3 regions of the Pantoea sp. S18 genome follow, and region 1 is predicted to be linked to each of the others. Evidence: predicted binding sites of a transcription regulator. Region 1 holds the regulator's gene; each other region holds the start of a gene.
The links. Region 1 encodes ArgR, which controls arginine synthesis, uptake and breakdown. Its sites were predicted from a motif close to ANTGAATAAAAATACANT; they were not measured.
Positions count from the first base shown of each region.

Region 2: the regulator ArgR is predicted to act here: its motif matches at 1,846-1,863, upstream of argF (ornithine carbamoyltransferase).
Region 3: the regulator ArgR is predicted to act here: its motif matches at 2,481-2,498, upstream of argC (N-acetyl-gamma-glutamyl-phosphate reductase).

Region 1 covers NZ_CP142688.1:3,826,877-3,832,998, reverse strand. Annotated here, with positions in the region: gene VIJ98_RS17750 (NAD-dependent succinate-semialdehyde dehydrogenase) at 1-548, shown strand, start outside; gene VIJ98_RS17745 (hypothetical protein) at 574-843, shown strand; gene yhcN (peroxide/acid stress response protein YhcN) at 894-1,160, opposite strand; gene VIJ98_RS17735 (YdgH/BhsA/McbA-like domain containing protein) at 1,263-1,529, opposite strand; gene yhcN (peroxide/acid stress response protein YhcN) at 1,620-1,883, opposite strand; gene argR (transcriptional regulator ArgR) at 2,373-2,843, opposite strand; gene mdh (malate dehydrogenase) at 3,268-4,203, shown strand; gene mscM (miniconductance mechanosensitive channel MscM) at 4,256-6,122, opposite strand, start outside.
Region 2 covers NZ_CP142688.1:590,015-596,136, reverse strand. Annotated here, with positions in the region: gene VIJ98_RS02650 (GNAT family N-acetyltransferase) at 1-393, shown strand, start outside; gene miaE (tRNA isopentenyl-2-thiomethyl-A-37 hydroxylase MiaE) at 484-1,245, opposite strand; gene rraB (ribonuclease E inhibitor RraB) at 1,304-1,726, opposite strand; gene argF (ornithine carbamoyltransferase) at 1,889-2,896, shown strand; gene pyrB (aspartate carbamoyltransferase) at 3,140-4,075, shown strand; gene pyrI (aspartate carbamoyltransferase regulatory subunit) at 4,087-4,551, shown strand; gene ridA (2-iminobutanoate/2-iminopropanoate deaminase) at 4,630-5,016, shown strand; gene VIJ98_RS02615 (family 20 glycosylhydrolase) at 5,084-6,122, opposite strand, start outside.
Region 3 covers NZ_CP142688.1:4,130,385-4,136,506, reverse strand. Annotated here, with positions in the region: gene ppc (phosphoenolpyruvate carboxylase) at 1-1,028, opposite strand, end outside; gene argE (acetylornithine deacetylase) at 1,286-2,434, opposite strand; gene argC (N-acetyl-gamma-glutamyl-phosphate reductase) at 2,602-3,606, shown strand; gene argB (acetylglutamate kinase) at 3,622-4,395, shown strand; gene VIJ98_RS19245 (argininosuccinate synthase) at 4,410-5,627, shown strand; gene argH (argininosuccinate lyase) at 5,703-6,122, shown strand, end outside.

The DNA of each region.
Region 1 (6,122 bases):
ATCGCTTCGTCAATCAACTGGCCGATGCGGTGGGTAAACTCAAAGTCGGTAATGGCGTGGAAGAGGGCGTGATTGTCGGCCCGCTGATTGAGCAGTCCGCGCTGGAGAAAGTGGAAGAGCACGTCAAAGATGCGTTAAGCAAAGGCGGCAAATTGCTGGTTGGCGGCGAACGTCATCCTCTTGGTGGCAATTTCTGGCAACCGACGGTCATCGCCGAAGCACATGAAGAGATGAAGCTGGCGCAGGAAGAGACGTTTGGTCCGGTTGCGGCCTGTTTCCGCTTTGATGATGAAGCCGAGGTGATTGCGCGCGCCAACAATACTGAATATGGCCTGGCAGCTTACTTCTACACGCAGAATTTGCAGCGGGTGTTCCGCGTCTCAGCGGCGCTGGAAGCGGGCATGATCGGTATTAACGAATGCGCGGTATCAACGGAGCTGGCACCGTTTGGCGGGGTGAAAGAATCCGGTTTGGGACGCGAAGGCTCAGTGTTGGGGATGGAAGAGTATCTGGAAGTCAAAGCGTTGCACCTCGGCGGACTCAGCTAGCCGCGACAACTAAGAGGGCGTCATGATGAGAACCGAGCGTTTCGATTTCGATGAGATTGTCGATCAAGCCCATTTTTATCGACAGTTTAGCGATCGTTTTGCGCTAGCCGATCTCGCCATCAACGATCTTGACGATCTTTGGGATGCGATTGTGGGTGAGCAACTGCCGTTGCCGCTGGAGATTGAGTTTGTAAATCTAGGGAAAGGGCAGAAACGCCGGTATGGCGCATTGATCCTGCTATTTGATGAAGCAGAAGAGGAGCTGGAGGGCCAGCTCCGCTTCAATATAAAGTAAAAAGGGCCCCGGCGAGCGGGGCCAAAGGGTTCGTCTTAATTGACGAGGAATTACTTATACAGCTCAGCTGTCACGTGATAGCTGTCGCCGGTTTTCGCTTCAATCACTTTGTAAGCGCTGGCACCTTGCTCATCCGCTTTCTGAGAAAGCTCGGCACGATAATCCATTGGCGAACCGCCGGTTCCGCTGATTGAAATAGTGCTGCCGGTAGGTTGCAGATTCTGCGCCTGTTGTTCAGTCACCAGCTGTGCTGCAGAAGCACCAAAGGCGAACAGGGAAAGCAGAGTAGCAGTTGCGATGGTTGTTTTGATTTTCATAATTTTCTCCTCGTTTAATCAACAACCTGCGGCAGAAAAGGGGTAGGCGGGTCGTCGATCTATTGCCTGGCGCCTTCAAGGCGCCGGACGTTCAATTAGTGATTATTTGTAGAGTTCAGCAGTAACGTGGAAGGTATCGCCACGGTTGCTCTCAATAATGCGGTAATGGCTAGCACCCTGCGCATCGGCTTTCTGTGACAGTTCCTGACGAACGTTGGTTTGGTCGCCGTCAACACCGCTCACGCTGATGGTTTGGTTCAGGGATTGCAGCTGTTCAGCTTGTTCGTTTGAAACCAGGCTTGCGGCGCTCGCGCCAAAAGAAAGAACAGAAGCCAGGCCCAGTACTGCGATAGCTAATTTGGTTTTCATGATTCACTCTCCTGAAATTGGGGTCGGCAACCTGAGAGGCAAGAGCGTCTCAAACGGGTCGCCGTTCACATTGCGTCTTAAGTCAGTAACTTATTTATACAGCTCAGCGGTTGCGTGGTAGCTGTCACCGGTATTCGCCTCGATCACGCGGTATGCTTTCGCACCTTGCTGATCGGCTTTATCGTTTAACTGCTGACGGATATCCATTGGAGAACCGCCCACGCCGCTGACGCTGATGGTGCCTGCGGATTGCAGATTCGCTGCCTGTTCGGCATTAATAGAATCTGCTGCAAAAGCACCAAATGACAGAGCAGATAGAACACTCAGGGTTGCGATAGTAGTTTTAACGTTCATGATATTTTTCCTCGTCGTCTATTTTTATCTTTTTCTTTCGTGTGATTTGCATCACGAAACTAAGTATAGATCTAATCACCCATGAAATTAATATCCAGCTAATAATGTTTGGTTGTAATTCTTTATCCTTATGGCACTTTTTTAGAACCTGAAGTTATAAAAAACGCCTGGATCTTAACCATAGGTGGTTATTTAGCCGTAAAAACAATGATCTACATCAAATTATCTTTTAGTGCGAAAGATCATGGTTGATCTCGCTGGCTGATACGCATGGAGAAGGGAAAGGCACTGAGCACGATGTGTAAAGCAGTGTAAAATAGCGCATAAGGTTAAGCAGGCGCAAAGGTCGTACCAATCTATTAGCTTGAAAAGAAGCGCTAAGCATATGGATAACTTATTATTTACAAAGGGGTTTGTAACAGGTTGGTTACGAATGAAGCGGGAAGGGCAAGATAACCGGCAGAGGATCTGCCGGTATGCAGCAGGGTTTTATAGCTCTTGTTCGAATAAAACCAGAATCGCGTCGTACAGCTGTTTTACTGAGAAGGTGCGCGCAGGGGTAATAAAGATGGTGTCATCACCGGCGATGGTGCCGAGAATCCCTTCCGCTTTGCCCAGCGAATCCAGCAGGCGCGCAATCAGCTGCGCAGCGCCCGGACTGGTGTGAATCACTACTAACGCATCGTTGTAATCGATATCCAGCACCAGATTCTTCAGCGGGCTGGTGGTGGTGGGTACGCCGAGTTCAGCAGGCAGGCAATAAACCATTTCCATCTTGGCGTTACGCGTACGCACCGCGCCGAACTTGGTCAGCATGCGAGAAACTTTGGACTGATTGATATTCTCGAAGCCGTCTTCCTGCAGCGCCTGCACGATTTCGCCCTGGGAGCTGAATTTCTCTTCCTTCAATAAGGCTTTAAACGCCTTAATCAAGTCGTCTTGTTTCGATGGGTTTCGCATAAGCTACCAATTAAAAGAGGGTTGCAGAGGGCAACAGGCCCACGGCAGATAAATTATTATGCATTTAGATGAATTTTTATGCAATAAGTCTGATGAGAGAATCGCGGTAATGACCTGCGGGGCGGGCATAATAACAGAATATGAGGTTGCACCAAAATCGCGGGTGGACGCGCAAAGCGAAGGTTGCAAAGTTGTTATATTATTGAGGTGGTAACAACAATATCGATGATCATTGCCGTCCATTGTCTGCTGGCTGCGAATGAATCATTCAGGCGACTTCTGAAGTGGAGATGTCTCGGGAGCCGATTGCGGCGTAGTGTTAAGTGCGCGACAGGTTTAGTCGCTATCGCCTGAGAAGTTGATTAAACTCGTAACCTGATGGATTTTCGGCATATCTCTGCCCCACCTTAATAAGGAGTTCAGGATGAAAGTTGCCGTTCTCGGTGCCGCTGGTGGTATTGGCCAGGCGCTCGCACTGCTGCTCAAAACGCAATTACCCGCAGGCTCAGCTCTCTCACTTTACGATATCGCCCCGGTAACGCCGGGTGTGGCGGTCGATCTCAGTCACATCCCAACGGCAGTCACCGTGGAAGGGTTTAGCGGTGAGGACGCTACGCCTGCGCTGCATGGTGCCGATGTGGTGCTGATCTCTGCAGGTGTGGCACGTAAGCCGGGCATGGATCGCGCCGACCTGTTTAACGTTAACGCCGGTATCGTGCGTAACCTGATTGAACAGGTTGCCAGCACGGCGCCAAAAGCGCTGATTGGCGTGATCACCAATCCAGTCAACACCACGGTGGCAATTGCAGCCGAAGTGCTGAAGAAAGCTGGCGTGTATGACAAAAATCGCCTGTTTGGCGTTTCCACTCTCGATATCATCCGCGCTAATACCTTTGTCGCGGCGCTGAAAGGCAAGCAGCCTAACGAGATTGAAGTGCCGGTGGTGGGCGGGCATTCAGGCGTAACCATTCTGCCGCTGCTGTCGCAGGTAAAAGGCGTGAGCTTCAGCGAGCAGGAAGTGGCGGATCTCACCAAACGTATTCAGAACGCGGGCACCGAAGTGGTGGAAGCCAAAGCCGGTGGCGGATCGGCAACGCTGTCGATGGGACAAGCGGCGGCCCGTTTTGGCCTGTCATTGATTCGCGCCCTGCAAGGTGAAGCCAACGTCGTGGAGTGCGCGTATGTGGAAGGCGATGGCGAATACGCCCGCTTCTTCTCGCAGCCGCTGCTGCTGGGCAAAAACGGTATTGTTGAGCGCCGTCCGCTGGGTACGCTGAGTGCCTTTGAACAGCAGGCGCTAAACGGTATGCTGGAAACGCTGAAGAAAGATATCGCGCAGGGCGAAGAATTTGTGAAGTGATCGGCTCTGAGCAGCAATAAAAAACGCCCGGCATTTGCCGGGCGTTTTGTTTTTATAATCCGCCAGATTTGAAGGTCTTATTGGCGGGCGCGCCGTTGCTGGCGGGATTCTGTTTTCCTAGCGTCTCCATGCGTACCTGGAACGGCGGGAATGGCATCTCAATGCCGTGTTCCTCAAAGCCGCGCAGAATCAGCTGATGAAGTTCATGGCGCAGCGGCATGCGATGTCCCATCTCCGCCGCATGCACACGCAGTTCAAACAGCTGAATACCTTGCTGCAAATCGACCAGGAACACATCCGGTGCCGGCATATCCAGCACGTAGGTGCAGCGATCGGCCGCCTGCTTAAGAATGTTGGTCACTTCATCGCTGTTGACTCTGGCCGGCGCCGGAATCGTCAGCACCACACGCGTCACCGAATCCGACAGCGACCAGTTTACGAATTGCTCCGTAATGAAAGCCTTGTTCGGCACGATGATCTCTTTGCGGTCCCAATCTGTAATGGTGGTGGCGCGCGTGTTGATGCGGGTGATGCTGCCGGTCAGATCGCGAATGGTTACGGTATCGCCGATACGGATCGGTTTCTCAAACAGGATAATCAGGCCGGAAATAAAGTTGGCGAAAATCTCCTGCATCCCGAAGCCCAAACCCAGACCTAACGCGGCAACCAGCCACTGCAGCTTCGACCACTCAATGCCCATCATCGAGAAGCCAATCAAGCCGCCAATCAGCATCAACGCATACTTGGTCAAGGTGGTAATGGCGTAGCCGGTGCCCGGTGCCAGGCTGAGATGCTGTAACAGCGCCAGCTCCAGCAGCGCGGGCATATTGCGCACCAGCTGCGTGGTAATAATCAGCACCAGAATTGCAATCAACACCGCGCCCAGCGTAATCGCCTGCACGCTATCGACGCCCTGAATGGTGGTGCTGGCATTCCACAGCGGAATGTTATCGAGGAAGCTAAACGCCGAGTGAATTTCTGACCACAGCACAATCACCGAAACCAGCGCAATCAGCGTCAGGATTGAACGCACCAGACGCAGCGACTGCGCGCTGATCTCATCGAGATCAATGCTTGGCTCATCGATTTCGATGGTGTCGGCATTCGCCGGCGTCGATTGCTCTTTCTCTTCTTCACTGCGCGCGCGGTTGGCCAGCATATCGGCACGACGCTGACGTGCGCGGTCAAAGGCGATGCGGCGGCGCTGAATCAGCATCCAGCGGCGGATAATGTGATACACCACCAACAGGAAGAACCAGATGCCCACTGAGGTTTCCAGACGCGCCAGCAGCGCCTGCGCGGTGGCGAGATAACCGATGCAGGAGGCTAGGGCAGCAACCAGAGGCAGGGCGATCATCAGGTTCCACAGAATGCGGTTTACGAAGTTATCGCCGTTGCCCTCTTTATCCAGATAGAGCGGAATACCGGCGCGTTTCAGGCTAACGGTAACGATGCTCAGCGCGCCACAAATCAGGATGAAGCACACGCGCCCCAGCGTGCCGGAGAATTGCGGATCGTCCAGGTTTGCAAAGGCGATCAGCAGCATGATCAGCGGCACAATCAGCCCAACCGATAGCGAGTAATAGCGCATCGCACGTGCCACGCGCGCCTGCGGCCAGCGGAAGTGCACCACAAACAAGCCGTCGGGACGCGCAAAGGCGGCGCTGATCATAAAGGCCCACAGCAGCGGCAGCGTGGCGGTGATGCCATCGCCAATCGCCACGGCGAACGGATAAGGCCAGGCGTGCTGCAAACCGTAACCGAGCGCGGCCCACAGCACCGGCAGCGGCACCGCCACCAGAATCGACCAAAATACCGTGCGCAGCGTCAGGCTAAAGCGGTCCTGCGTGACTTTGCCGACACGGCTGGCGGAGCGCTCCATAAAGGCGTTGTAGTGACGACGTGAGCTGATGCTGAAG
Region 2 (6,122 bases), 1.1 Mb from region 1:
GACAAAGGCTACACCGTGTCCGATCCCCATCTCGATCGCCTGTTCGAACTCTACAGCGAAGCCAATAGCGCCTACTGGATTGTGGAACATGATGGTGTGGTGGTGGGCGGCGGCGGCGTTGCTCCGCTGGCGTGTAGCGCGCCGGATATCTGCGAGCTGCAGAAGATGTATTTCCTGCCGCAGGTGCGCGGCTTAGGGTTGGCGCGCGATCTGGCGCTGCGCGCCATGGAATTTGCCCGTCAACGGGGTTTTCAGCGTTGCTATCTGGAGACGACTGGCAGTTTGACGCGTGCGATTAAGCTGTACGAGTCGTTGGGGTTTGAGCTGATTGATAGCGCGATGGGTTGTACCGGGCATGTGGATTGTGAAGTGCGGATGTTGAAGGTGTTGTGATGATTGAGGTCGCCATGAATGGCGACCCTACGGTTTATAGCCGGTTTTTTGTAGGGTGCGCATTCATGCGCACCAGGAAGCAGCCATTGCTTAAACCGCCGGCACACCGCTATGAAAGCGTAACTCGCCATCCGGCTCACTGATTAAGCGTGCTTCTGTTTCACCAAACACCTGCACGCGCGGGGCAATGTCCTTCGGCGAAATCTGCTGTGCCAGCTTCAGGTAATCCTGATAGTGACGCGCTTCCGAGCGCAGCAGCGAAATATAGAACTTCTCCAGTTGCTCATCCAGATAAGGCGCAAGACTGGCGAAACGCTCGCAGGAACGCGCTTCGATGTACGCCCCGCAAATCAGCTTATCCACCAGCGCTTCCGGCTCATAAGTGCGAATTTCGCGAATCAAACCTTTGGCATAGCGGCTTGCGGTGATTTTGCGATACGGCAAACCGCGCGACTGCATGATCTCCCACACCTGATAGAAGTGATGCAGCTCCTCTTTCACCAGCAGCACCATCATCTCCACCAGATCGTCGGCCCACGGCAGTTCGTTGCGCACGATAATGCTTTTGGTCAGATTCTTGTGGGCATTGATAAAGTTACTGTCCTGCTCATCGCGGTAGATAAAATCTTCATACGGCTTGAGCCACGCCAGAATGGCATCACCACTCGGCTTATCCGCCACGTATTTACGGATGATAAACACCGCAGTTTGCGCGGCCTTTAATTCGCAAACCATGTGATCGGTGAGCAACAACGTCAGATTTTCCGGCTTGCGCGCTTCATCAATCCACGCTTGTGGCGTGCGGCAATGCAGGAATTGATAGATCGGTTCTAATAGCGGAGCGTAATTCATGGGCAGTCTTTGTCTTACGGGGAGAGGTTTCAGGGCGGCGAGCGCCGCCCATTAATGCTTAGTGACGCACACCGTTGTCTTCTTCGTCGTCGATGAACTCGCCATCGTCGTCTTCATCTTCGGCATCAGGATCTTCAAAGTAGGTGCCCCAACCGTCGTAATCGACGTTGTAGCTGCCCGCCAGATTCACCAGTTGCTCAACCTGCGCATCAATCAGCTCAGGCTTCAACGCGCCTTCGCTCAGGATATCCACACACATCACGGTGGTGCCATCTTCCAGCTCCAGCTCTTCTGGCTCGCTGACTTCGTAGCCCAGTTTGAAGGCATCAACCGCGACCTTCTCCAGCGAGTCAAAGTTGTTGCAGGAGAGATGATGTTCGATAGTGTAAAGCGCATCTGGATCGCTGCCGTCTTCCAGCAACTCTTCAATGATCAGTCGCGTCTCTTCGCGCTGTTCTTCCAGCAATGCTTCATATGCCATGGGTGTGTCCTCAAATATTCGGCTGAATACAATTATTTTCCCACACTGCCTCGCGCGCCACTACACAAAACAACAAGTTTCTTAACGCTGGGGTTGAAAATGCATATTCATACGGTTAGATTGAATTTTAATTCATTTTAATGTGGGCACCCGGAGCGCTGTATGAGTCAGCTACATCAAAGACATTTCCTGAGATTGCTGGATTTCACCCCAGCCGAAATCGATTCTCTGCTGAGTCTGGCAGGTGAATTAAAACACGCAAAGAAAAATGCCAGCGAAACGCAATACCTGAAAGGCAAAAACATCGCGCTCATCTTCGAAAAAGACTCGACTCGTACCCGATGCTCTTTCGAAGTTGCCGCTTACGATCAGGGCGCTAACGTTACCTATCTCGGCCCAAGTGGCAGCCAAATCGGCCATAAAGAGTCAATGAAAGACACCGCGCGCGTGCTGGGACGCATGTATGACGGTATTCAATATCGCGGTTACGGTCAGGAACTGGTGGAAACCTTGGCAGAATTCGCTGGCGTGCCGGTATGGAATGGCCTGACCACCGAATTCCACCCCACGCAACTGCTGGCCGATCTGCTGACGATGCAGGAACATTTGCCGGGTAAAGCGCTGAATGAAATGACGCTGGTTTACGTTGGCGATGCGCGTAACAACATGGGTAACAGCATGCTGGAAGCCGCTGCGCTGGTCGGCCTGGATCTGCGTCTGGTGGCACCAAAAGGCTGCTGGCCGGAAGCGGAACTGGTCGAGCAATGCCGCGTGGCCGCGCAGCAAACCGGTGGCAAAATCACCCTAACCGAAGATATCGCCGAAGGCGTGCAAGGTGCCGACTTCATCTACACTGATGTGTGGGTGTCGATGGGCGAAGCCAAATCGGTGTGGGAAGATCGCATCGCTCTGCTGCGTCCTTATCAGGTTAACAGCGCGATGCTGGCACTGACCGGCAATCCGCAGGTGAAGTTCCTGCACTGCTTGCCTGCCTTCCATGACGACAAAACCACGCTGGGCCGGCAAATGGCCGAGCAGTACGGTTTGCAGGATGGCATGGAAGTGAGTAATGAGGTGTTTGAATCTGCGCACAGCATCGTGTTCGATCAGGCTGAAAACCGCATGCACACCATTAAAGCGGTGATGGTGGCGACACTCGGCAAGCTATGATTGGTCGCGCCGCAAACGTTTACCTCGTGCGCGATATTTGCTTGATGCAAATCAGTGAATGCGTATAATGCGGCCCAATTTGCCGGAGGAAACATGCAACAGCGCAGCGCACAATTTGACGCTCAACGACGCCTGACAGCGGGCGGCGCATCTGTTTCTTTCCGTCATCAATCGATCGTAAAAAAAGCCCCTTAAGCAGGGGCTTTTTTTTGTCCGCAATCCGGCAGCGCAGAGGAGAACGCTATGGCCAACCCGCTATATCGCAAGCACATTATTTCCATCAACGATCTCAACCGCGACGAGCTGGAGCTGGTGCTGCATACCGCTGCCCAGTTGAAAGCCAATCCCCAGCCGGAGCTGCTGAAACACAACGTGATCGCCAGCTGCTTCTTTGAAGCTTCAACGCGCACACGCTTGTCGTTTGAAACTGCGATGCATCGTCTCGGTGCGTCGGTGGTGGGCTTCGCCGACGGCAGCAATACCTCGCTCGGCAAGAAAGGCGAAACCCTCGCCGATACCATTTCGGTGATTGGTACTTACGTCGATGCCATTGTGATGCGTCATCCGCAGGAAGGCGCGGCGCGTCTGGCGACGGAATTCTCCGGCGGCATTCCGATTCTCAACGCGGGTGACGGTGCCAACCAGCATCCGACGCAAACGCTGCTCGATCTCTTCACCATCCGCGAAACGCAAAACCGCCTCGATAACCTGAATGTGGCGATGGTCGGCGACCTGAAATATGGCCGCACCGTGCATTCACTGACGCAGGCGCTGGCGAAGTTTGATGGCAACCGCTTCTTCTTTATCGCGCCGGATGCGCTGGCGATGCCGTCGTACATCACCGATATGCTGGATGAGCAGAACATTGCCTGGTCGCGCCACGACACCATCGAAGAAGTGATGCCACAACTCGACATTCTGTATATGACGCGCGTGCAGAAAGAGCGCCTCGATCCGTCGGAATACGCCAACGTTAAAGCGCAGTTCATCCTGCGCGCCGCCGATTTAGCCGGTGCGCGCGACAACATGAAAGTGCTGCATCCGCTGCCGCGTATTGACGAGATCACCACCGACGTGGATAGCACGCCGCACGCCTGGTATTTCCAGCAGGCTGGAAATGGCATCTTCGCTCGCCAGGCACTGCTGGCGCTGGTACTGAATCGCGAACTGGCACTGTAAGGAGCAAAGCGATGACACACGATAATAAATTGCAGGTTGAAGCCATCAAACGCGGCACGGTGATCGACCATATCCCGGCGCAGGTCGGCTTTAAGTTACTGTCGCTGTTTCGTCTGACCGAAACCGATCAGCGCATCACCATCGGCCTCAACTTGCCCTCGGGCGAGATGGGCCGCAAAGATCTGATCAAAATCGAAAACACTTTTCTGACCGACGATCAGATCAATCAGCTGGCGGTGTATGCGCCGCTCGCCACGGTGAACCGCATTGACGAATACGAAGTGGTGGCGAAGATCGCCCCAACCTTGCCGGATCGTATTGACCGCGTGCTGACTTGCCCGAACAGCAACTGCATCAGCCGCAACGAGCCGGTGTTCACCAGCTTTGCGGTGAAAAAGCGCGAAGATGATGTACATCTGAAGTGCAAATATTGCGAGAAAGAGTTCGCGCGCCACGTGGTGCTCGGTCACTGGTAATCGCCTGCGTCGTCCCTATAATGGGACGATTCATTTCGCGGCGGACATCGGTCGGCCGCGCACTTTCAAGGAGAAACAATGTCTCGCGAAATCAGTACTTCAAACGCACCCGCAGCGATTGGCCCCTACGTGCAGGGCGTGGATCTCGGCAGTATGATCATCACGTCAGGCCAGATCCCGGTTGATCCCGCCACTGGCGCCGTTGCCGACGATGTTTCTGCGCAGGCACGTCAATCACTGGAAAATGTGAAGGCGATTGTCGAAGCCGCAGGCCTGAAAGTGGGCGATATCGTGAAAACCACCGTGTTTGTGAAGGATCTGAATGACTTCGCCACGGTGAACGCAACTTACGAAGCGTTCTTCACCGAGCACAACGCCAGCTTCCCAGCGCGTTCTTGCGTGGAAGTGGCGCGTCTGCCGAAAGATGTGAAGATTGAGATTGAGGCGATTGCGGTTCGTCGTTGATTGATCGCGGTGCGCATAAATGCGCACCCTACGCTTTTCGTAGGGTCGCCATTAATGGCGACCTCTGTTATTTAAACGATCGCAGTAACTTCTCCAGCGGCCGCACTAGCGCCAGCACCGTTTCATCCTGCACCTGCGCTGCCGCGTCCAGTTGCGTATGCATCTGCGCCACTTCGCCTGCGCCATACGCCTGATTACGCTCCAGCGCGTTGACCAAATCCAGCCCCATCCGGCTCAGTTCTGTCACTTGCTGCACCTGCTGCTGTAGCGGCTTGAGCTGATAGCTACCCAGAATCAGCGGCATCACCGCATCACTGTTGTTCTGCCAGCGCTGCAGCTGCTGACGGATGGCATGCGCCGCCGCGTGATCGGCGCGATTGGCGATCAAGCGATCAACCTGCTTATCCAGCAAACGCACCGCGTTACTCTCGGCAGGCAACACATCCGCCAAACGATTGAGCGGTTCAAAATAGTCGTAATGTCCCGCCTGGAATTTCAGATGCTGGCGCGTGTAGTACTGCGCCGGTTCCAGCACTTCGGCCAATATACGTAACGGCGTGATGTCGCTGCTGTTCGCCAGTCGCATCATCTGCACTTCAGCCTGCTGATGCTGCTGCAAACCGACTGAAATGGTGCCCCAGCGATCCACCGCGCTCAGGCGTTGATACATGTTATCGCTGTCGGTGACATCCTTTGCCGACCATAACCGCTCAGCCACCACAAAAGCGCGCGGCCACAGGCGCGTATCAATCACCCGGCTATTAACGTTCTCCGCCCACAGCGCCGCTTCGCCGCCAATAAGGTTGTTTTGCATCTGCTCCGGCGTCGGCAATGATGGCGCAATGCCGGTTGGCACTTGCGCCAGCTTGCTGCCTTCCGTGGGATAACGTACGTTGCCCACCAGCATATAACCGGTCAGCTTGTCTTGCGTCAGCGTCACCATCGGCTGGAACGGTCCCATCCATGTATCGACGCTGAAGGTCAGTTGCGTAGGCGACAGCCAGCGGATATCGCTGACCATACGACGTGCTTTGCCGCTGAAATCGATAAAGCCGCGCCAGCCGTTTTTCCCCTCAATCAGCGTAAAGCTGCCTTTCAGCGCACTG
Region 3 (6,122 bases), 300 kb from region 1:
GCCGGACGCGGCAGGCGCTCGCCTTTCAGACGGCGGCCAAGATAGGCCTGCGTGGTCATCAGCTGGCTGCGGATGCGCTTCAGCACCATACGGTACGGCTCGAGCGCTTCCGGATCGCCGCACAGCTCGCGCACTTCGTCGCTACATTCGGACATCGACAGCTCAGAAACCAGCACGCCGATATCGCGCAGGAACAGGTCCGCGGCTTTCCAGCGGCTCAGCTGCATCGCGTGGCGGGTAATCGGTGCGGTGACGTTCGGGTTGCCGTCACGGTCGCCGCCCATCCACGAGGTAAATTTAATCGGCACGAAATCGACCGGCAGCTTAATGCCAAAGGTCTCTTCAACTTGCTCGTTCAGCTCACGCAGGAAGGCTGGCACGCCTTGCCACAGGCTGTTTTCCACCACGGCAAAGCCCCATTTGGCTTCATCGATTGGCGTTGGACGGTATTTGCGGATTTCGTCGGTATGCCACGCTTGTGCCACCAACTGGCGCAGACGGCGCATCACCTGCGTGCGCTCGTAATCGGAAATGTCGCTGTGATCGAGTTGCTGCAAACAGCTGTTCACTTCGCCCAGCATATGGATCAGCGTGCGGCGGGTAATTTCGGTGGGGTGCGCAGTCAGCACCAGCTCCAACGACAGCTCTTCAATCGACTGACGGATTGCCGCTTCGCTGATATCGCCTTGCTGTTTCAGGCGCTCGAAAGTCTTTTTCAGCAGTTCAGGATGGTTCGCGCCATCACCGCTACGGGAAATGGTTTGGTACTGTTCAGCGACGTTGGTGAGATTAAGGAATTGGCTAAAGGCACGCGCCACCGGCAGCAGCTCGTCATTCGACAGATTTTGCAGCGTGGTCAGCAGTTCCTGACGATGGGTGTCATTTCCCGCACGGGATGACTTAGAGAGTTTACGGATGGTCTCCACCTGGTCGAGGATGTTCTCTCCTAGTGCATCCTTAATCGTATCCCCGAGCAGTTTGCCGAGCATACTGACATTACTTCGCATTGCGGAATATTGTTCGTTCATTGGACCCTGACACCCTCATCATCTTTTTAAATATCCCCACGGGAATTATTTACCCACGGGCATAACATCGTCTTTTATCTAGCCACGTATCTTCCTGCACGTCAATTGCCTTAAATCTACGTAAATGTGCTGCTAAATGGCGGAAATTCAAAGAATTTGCTTGCAGCGAAGCGAGATAAGTTATTCTTATTATCAAATCCCGAACAATGACGGGGCAATTTGCTGATTTAACAGTGAAATGCCCCATCTGTTGTTCATCAATGACAAAAATGCTGCACGACTTGAGTGATAAGCGCATGAGTCGGCTTGATAAATGCGGTATCAATAAACTCATCAGGTTGGTGGGCTTGATTGATAGATCCCGGGCCTAAAACCAGCGTTGGACACAATTGCTGGATAAAAGGCGCTTCAGTGCAATAGTTCACCACTTCGGTTGGCACGCCCAGCAGCTTCTCCACCACTTGCACCAGCTCATGATCGGCCGGGCATTCGTAGCCTGGAATCGGCGGATGCAGTTCGCCCACGGTTAATCGTCCTGGCCAGCGTGCACTCACCGGTGCCAGCGCGTCATTCAGCAGACCATCTAAATCGCTCAGGGTTAAGCCCGGCAGCGGACGAATATCCATGTGCAATTCACAGCAGGCGCAGATGCGGTTAGCGGCGTCGCCACCATGAATATGGCCGAAGTTCATGGTTGGATAAGGAATGGCAAAACCATCGTGGTTGTAACGCTCTTTCAGCGTGTTACGCAGCTGCATCAGCTGGGTAATGGATTCATGCATCAGCTCAATGGCGTTGACGCCGCGCGACGGATCGCTGGAGTGGCCCGATTGTCCCTGAATACGAATCACATTCGACAGATGACCTTTGTGCGCGCGCACCGGCTTGAGTGAGGTTGGCTCGCCGATGATGGCGCAATCCGGACGCAGTTGCGTTGATTCAGAGAAATACTTCGCGCCCGCCATGGTGGTCTCTTCATCGGCGGTGGCGAGGATGTAGAGCGGCTTGCTGAGTTTGGTCACGTCAACGTCACGCAGCGCATCCAGAATAAAGGCGAAGAAGCCTTTCATATCGGCGGTGCCCAGGCCGTAAAGCTTGTTGTCGTGTTCCGTCAGCGTGAAGGGATCGCGCGTCCAGCGGCCATCATCGTAGGGAACGGTGTCGGTATGACCGGCCAGTAACAGGCCGCCTGCGCCCAATCCGCTGCGCGCCAGCATGTTGAATTTATGCCGCGTGCCAGGCACCGGCTGCACTTCTACACTGAAGCCAATATCGCGGAACCAGCCGGCCAGCAAATTGATTAAAGTTTCATTACTCTGATCCAGTGCGCTATCGGTTGCGCTGATTGATGGCGTGGCAATCAACTGGCGGTAGAGTTCGATAAAAGGTGGTAATTTTGTCTTCACTGTTGACGGTCCTTGGGTTAGGATGTATCAATATTCATGCATTAATAGTGAATAAAAATACAATAGCGTCGCTTGCATGTGAAGCATCAAATCTTCTGCAAACGGCATTCTGGGCAACGGGGCAAGGCCGCGACCCGATACGTGACTGTAATAAGGTATACAGCCTGATGTTGAATACGCTGATCGTTGGTGCCAGTGGTTACGCTGGCGTAGAGCTTGCCACCTACCTGAATCGCCATCCGCATATGAACATAACCGCTTTGGCGGTTTCAGCGCAAAGCCCGGATGCTGGAAAGTTATTGTCGGATTTGCATCCGCAGCTCAAAGGCATTGTCGATTTGCCGCTGCAGCCGCTGAGCGATGCTGCTGAATGGGCCGACAAAGTGGATGTGGTGTTCCTCGCCACCGCCCATGAAGTCAGCCACGATCTGGCACCTGAATTCCTCAAAGCCGGTTGCGTGGTGTTCGATCTCTCCGGCGCGTTCCGCGTAAACGACGACGCTTTCTATACCCAATATTACGGTTTCAGCCATCAGCATCAGGATTGGCTGGATAAGGCGGTTTACGGCCTGGCCGAATGGCAGCACGACAAAATCAAAGATGCGGAGCTGGTTGCGGTGCCGGGTTGCTACCCAACCGCAGCCCAGCTTTCGCTGAAACCGCTGATCGCAGCGGGCTTGCTTAACGATGCACAGTGGCCAGTGATTAACGCCACCAGCGGCGTGAGCGGTGCAGGGCGCAAAGCCAACGTTGGCACCAGCTTCTGTGAAGTGAGCTTGCAGCCGTACGGCCTGTTTAATCACCGTCATCACCCGGAAATCGTGGCACATCTCGGTACGCCGGTGATCTTCACGCCACATCTGGGCAGCTTCCCGCGCGGTATTTTGTCGACCACTACCTGCCGCCTGAAAGCGGGCGTGACGCAGCAGGATGTGGCGGATGCTTTCCATAATGCATACCACGACAAACCGCTGGTGCGCGTGTATGACAAAGGCGTACCGGCGCTGAAAGCGGTGGTCGGTTTGCCGTTTTGCGACATCGGCTTCGCCATGCAAGGCGAGCACCTGATTGTGGTGGCTGCCGAAGATAACCTGCTGAAAGGCGCCTCATCGCAGGCGGTTCAGTGTTTGAACATTCGTTTCGGCTTCCCCGAAACGCTGTCTTTGATTTAACGAACGGATAACGCAATGAATCCATTGATCATTAAACTGGGTGGCGTGCTGCTGGATAGCGAAGAAGCGCTGGCCCGTCTGTTTGATGCCCTGCTGGCGTACCGCAATGAACATCAGCGTCCGCTGATCATTGTGCACGGCGGTGGTTGCGTGGTGGACGAGCTGATGAAGAAGCTCGCGCTGCCGGTGAAAAAGAAGAACGGTTTGCGCGTGACGCCAGCCGATCAGATTGACATTATTACCGGTGCGTTAGCCGGTACCGCCAACAAAACGCTGCTGGCGTGGGCGAAGAAATATGGCATCGGCGCAGTCGGTTTGTGCCTCGGCGACGCCGGTTTGGTTAATGTGGCGCAGTTCGATGAAGAGCTGGGACATGTTGGCAACGCAACGCCTGGCAATCCGGCGCTGGTGAACACGCTGCTGGCGGCGGGCTACATGCCGGTAATCAGTTCAATTGGCATCACCGACGGCGGCGAGTTGATGAACGTCAACGCTGACCAGGCGGCGACTGCGCTGGCGGCGACCATTGGTGCCGATTTAGTGCTGTTGTCTGACGTTAGCGGCATTCTCGATGGCAAAGGTCAACGCATTGAAGAGATGACCGCCGCGAAAGCGGAACAGCTGATTGCGCAGGGCATCATCACCGATGGCATGATCGTGAAAGTGAACGCGGCGCTCGATGCCGCTCGCACGCTCGGTCGCCCGGTCGATATCGCTAGCTGGCGTCATGCTGAACAACTGCCAACCCTTTTCAACGGCGTGTCGATTGGCACCCGGATTCTCGCATAATCAAGGATTAAGACATGAGCACGCAAAACATCAAAAAAATCGTTCTGGCCTACTCAGGCGGTCTGGATACTTCAGCCATCATTCCATGGTTGAAAGAGAACTACGGCGGCTGTGAAGTGGTGGCGTTCGTGGCGAACATTGGCCAGGATCCGGCAGATTTAGAAGGCGTTGAGAAGAAAGCGCTGCAGTCAGGTGCGTCTGAGTGCCACGTGGCCGATCTGCGTGAAGAGTTCATCAGCGAATACGTTTATCCGGTGCTGCAAACTGGCGCACTGTACGAAGGTACTTACCTGCTGGGTACCTCAATGGCGCGTCCGATTATCGCCAAAGCGCAGGTTGAGCTGGCACTGAAAGTCGGTGCAGATGCGCTGTGCCACGGCGCAACCGGTAAAGGTAACGATCAGGTGCGCTTCGAAACCACCTACACCGCGCTGGCACCACAGCTGAAAGTGGTTGCGCCATGGCGTGAATGGGACCTGCGTTCACGTGAAGCGCTGCTGGATTACCTGAAAGAGCGCAATATCCCGACCACCGCGTCGCTGGAAAAAATCTACAGCCGTGATGAGAACGCATGGCACATCTCTACCGAAGGTGGCGTGCTGGAAAGCCCAGCCAATGCTCCGAACAAAGATTGCTGGGTGTGGACCGTTGATCCGCTGGAAGCGCCAGATCAGCCAGAAAACGTCACCGTTACCGTCGAGAAAGGTCGCGTGGTTGCGGTGAACGGCGAGAAGCTGAGCCCGTTCCAGTGCCTGGAAAAACTCAACGTGCTGGGTGCGAAACACGGCGTCGGTCGTATCGACATCGTGGAAAACCGTCTGGTAGGCATCAAGTCTCGCGGCTGCTACGAAACCCCGGGCGGCACCATCATGGTGAATGCGCTGCGTGCGGTTGAACAGCTGGTGCTGGATCGCGATAGCTTCAAATGGCGTGAGCAACTGGGCCATGAAATGTCTTACGTGGTTTACGATGGCCGCTGGTTCGCGCCGCTGCGTAAATCCATCCAGGCCGCTGCTGAATCACTGGCAGAAGAGGTGAACGGCGAAGTGGTACTGCAGCTGTACAAAGGCCACGCCACGGCGATTCAGAAAACCTCTGCTAACAGCCTGTATTCAGAAGAGTTCGCTACCTTTGGCGAAGACGAAGTTTACGATCACCGTCACGCGGGCGGCTTTATCCGCTTGTTCTCACTCTCTTCACGCATTCGCGCGCTGAACGAGCAGAAGAAGTAATACCGCGGCAATCGACATAATTTGCAAGGGCGGCTTCGGGCCGCCTTTTCTATAACGGATTCAGGAGTAATTCAGATGGCACTTTGGGGCGGACGTTTTTCGCAGGCAGCAGACCAACGGTTCAAACAGTTCAACGACTCGCTGCGTTTTGACTATCGCCTGGCCGAGCAGGACATTACCGGCTCGATTGCCTGGTCAAAAGCGCTGGTAACGGTCAACGTGCTGACCAATGAAGAGCAGCAACAGCTGGAAAGCGCGTTAAATGAGCTGCTGGCCGAGGTACGCGCCAATCCGGAGCAGATTCTGCAAAGCGATGCGGAAGATATTCACAGCTGGGTGGAAGGCAAGCTGATCGATAAAGTCGGCGCGCTGGGCAAGAAATTGCACACCGGCCGTAGCCGTAACGATCAGGTCGCGACCGATCTGAAACTGTGGTGCAAAGAGCAGGTTGCCGTGCTGCTGGAGGCGACGCGCGAACTGCAGTCGGCGCTGGTT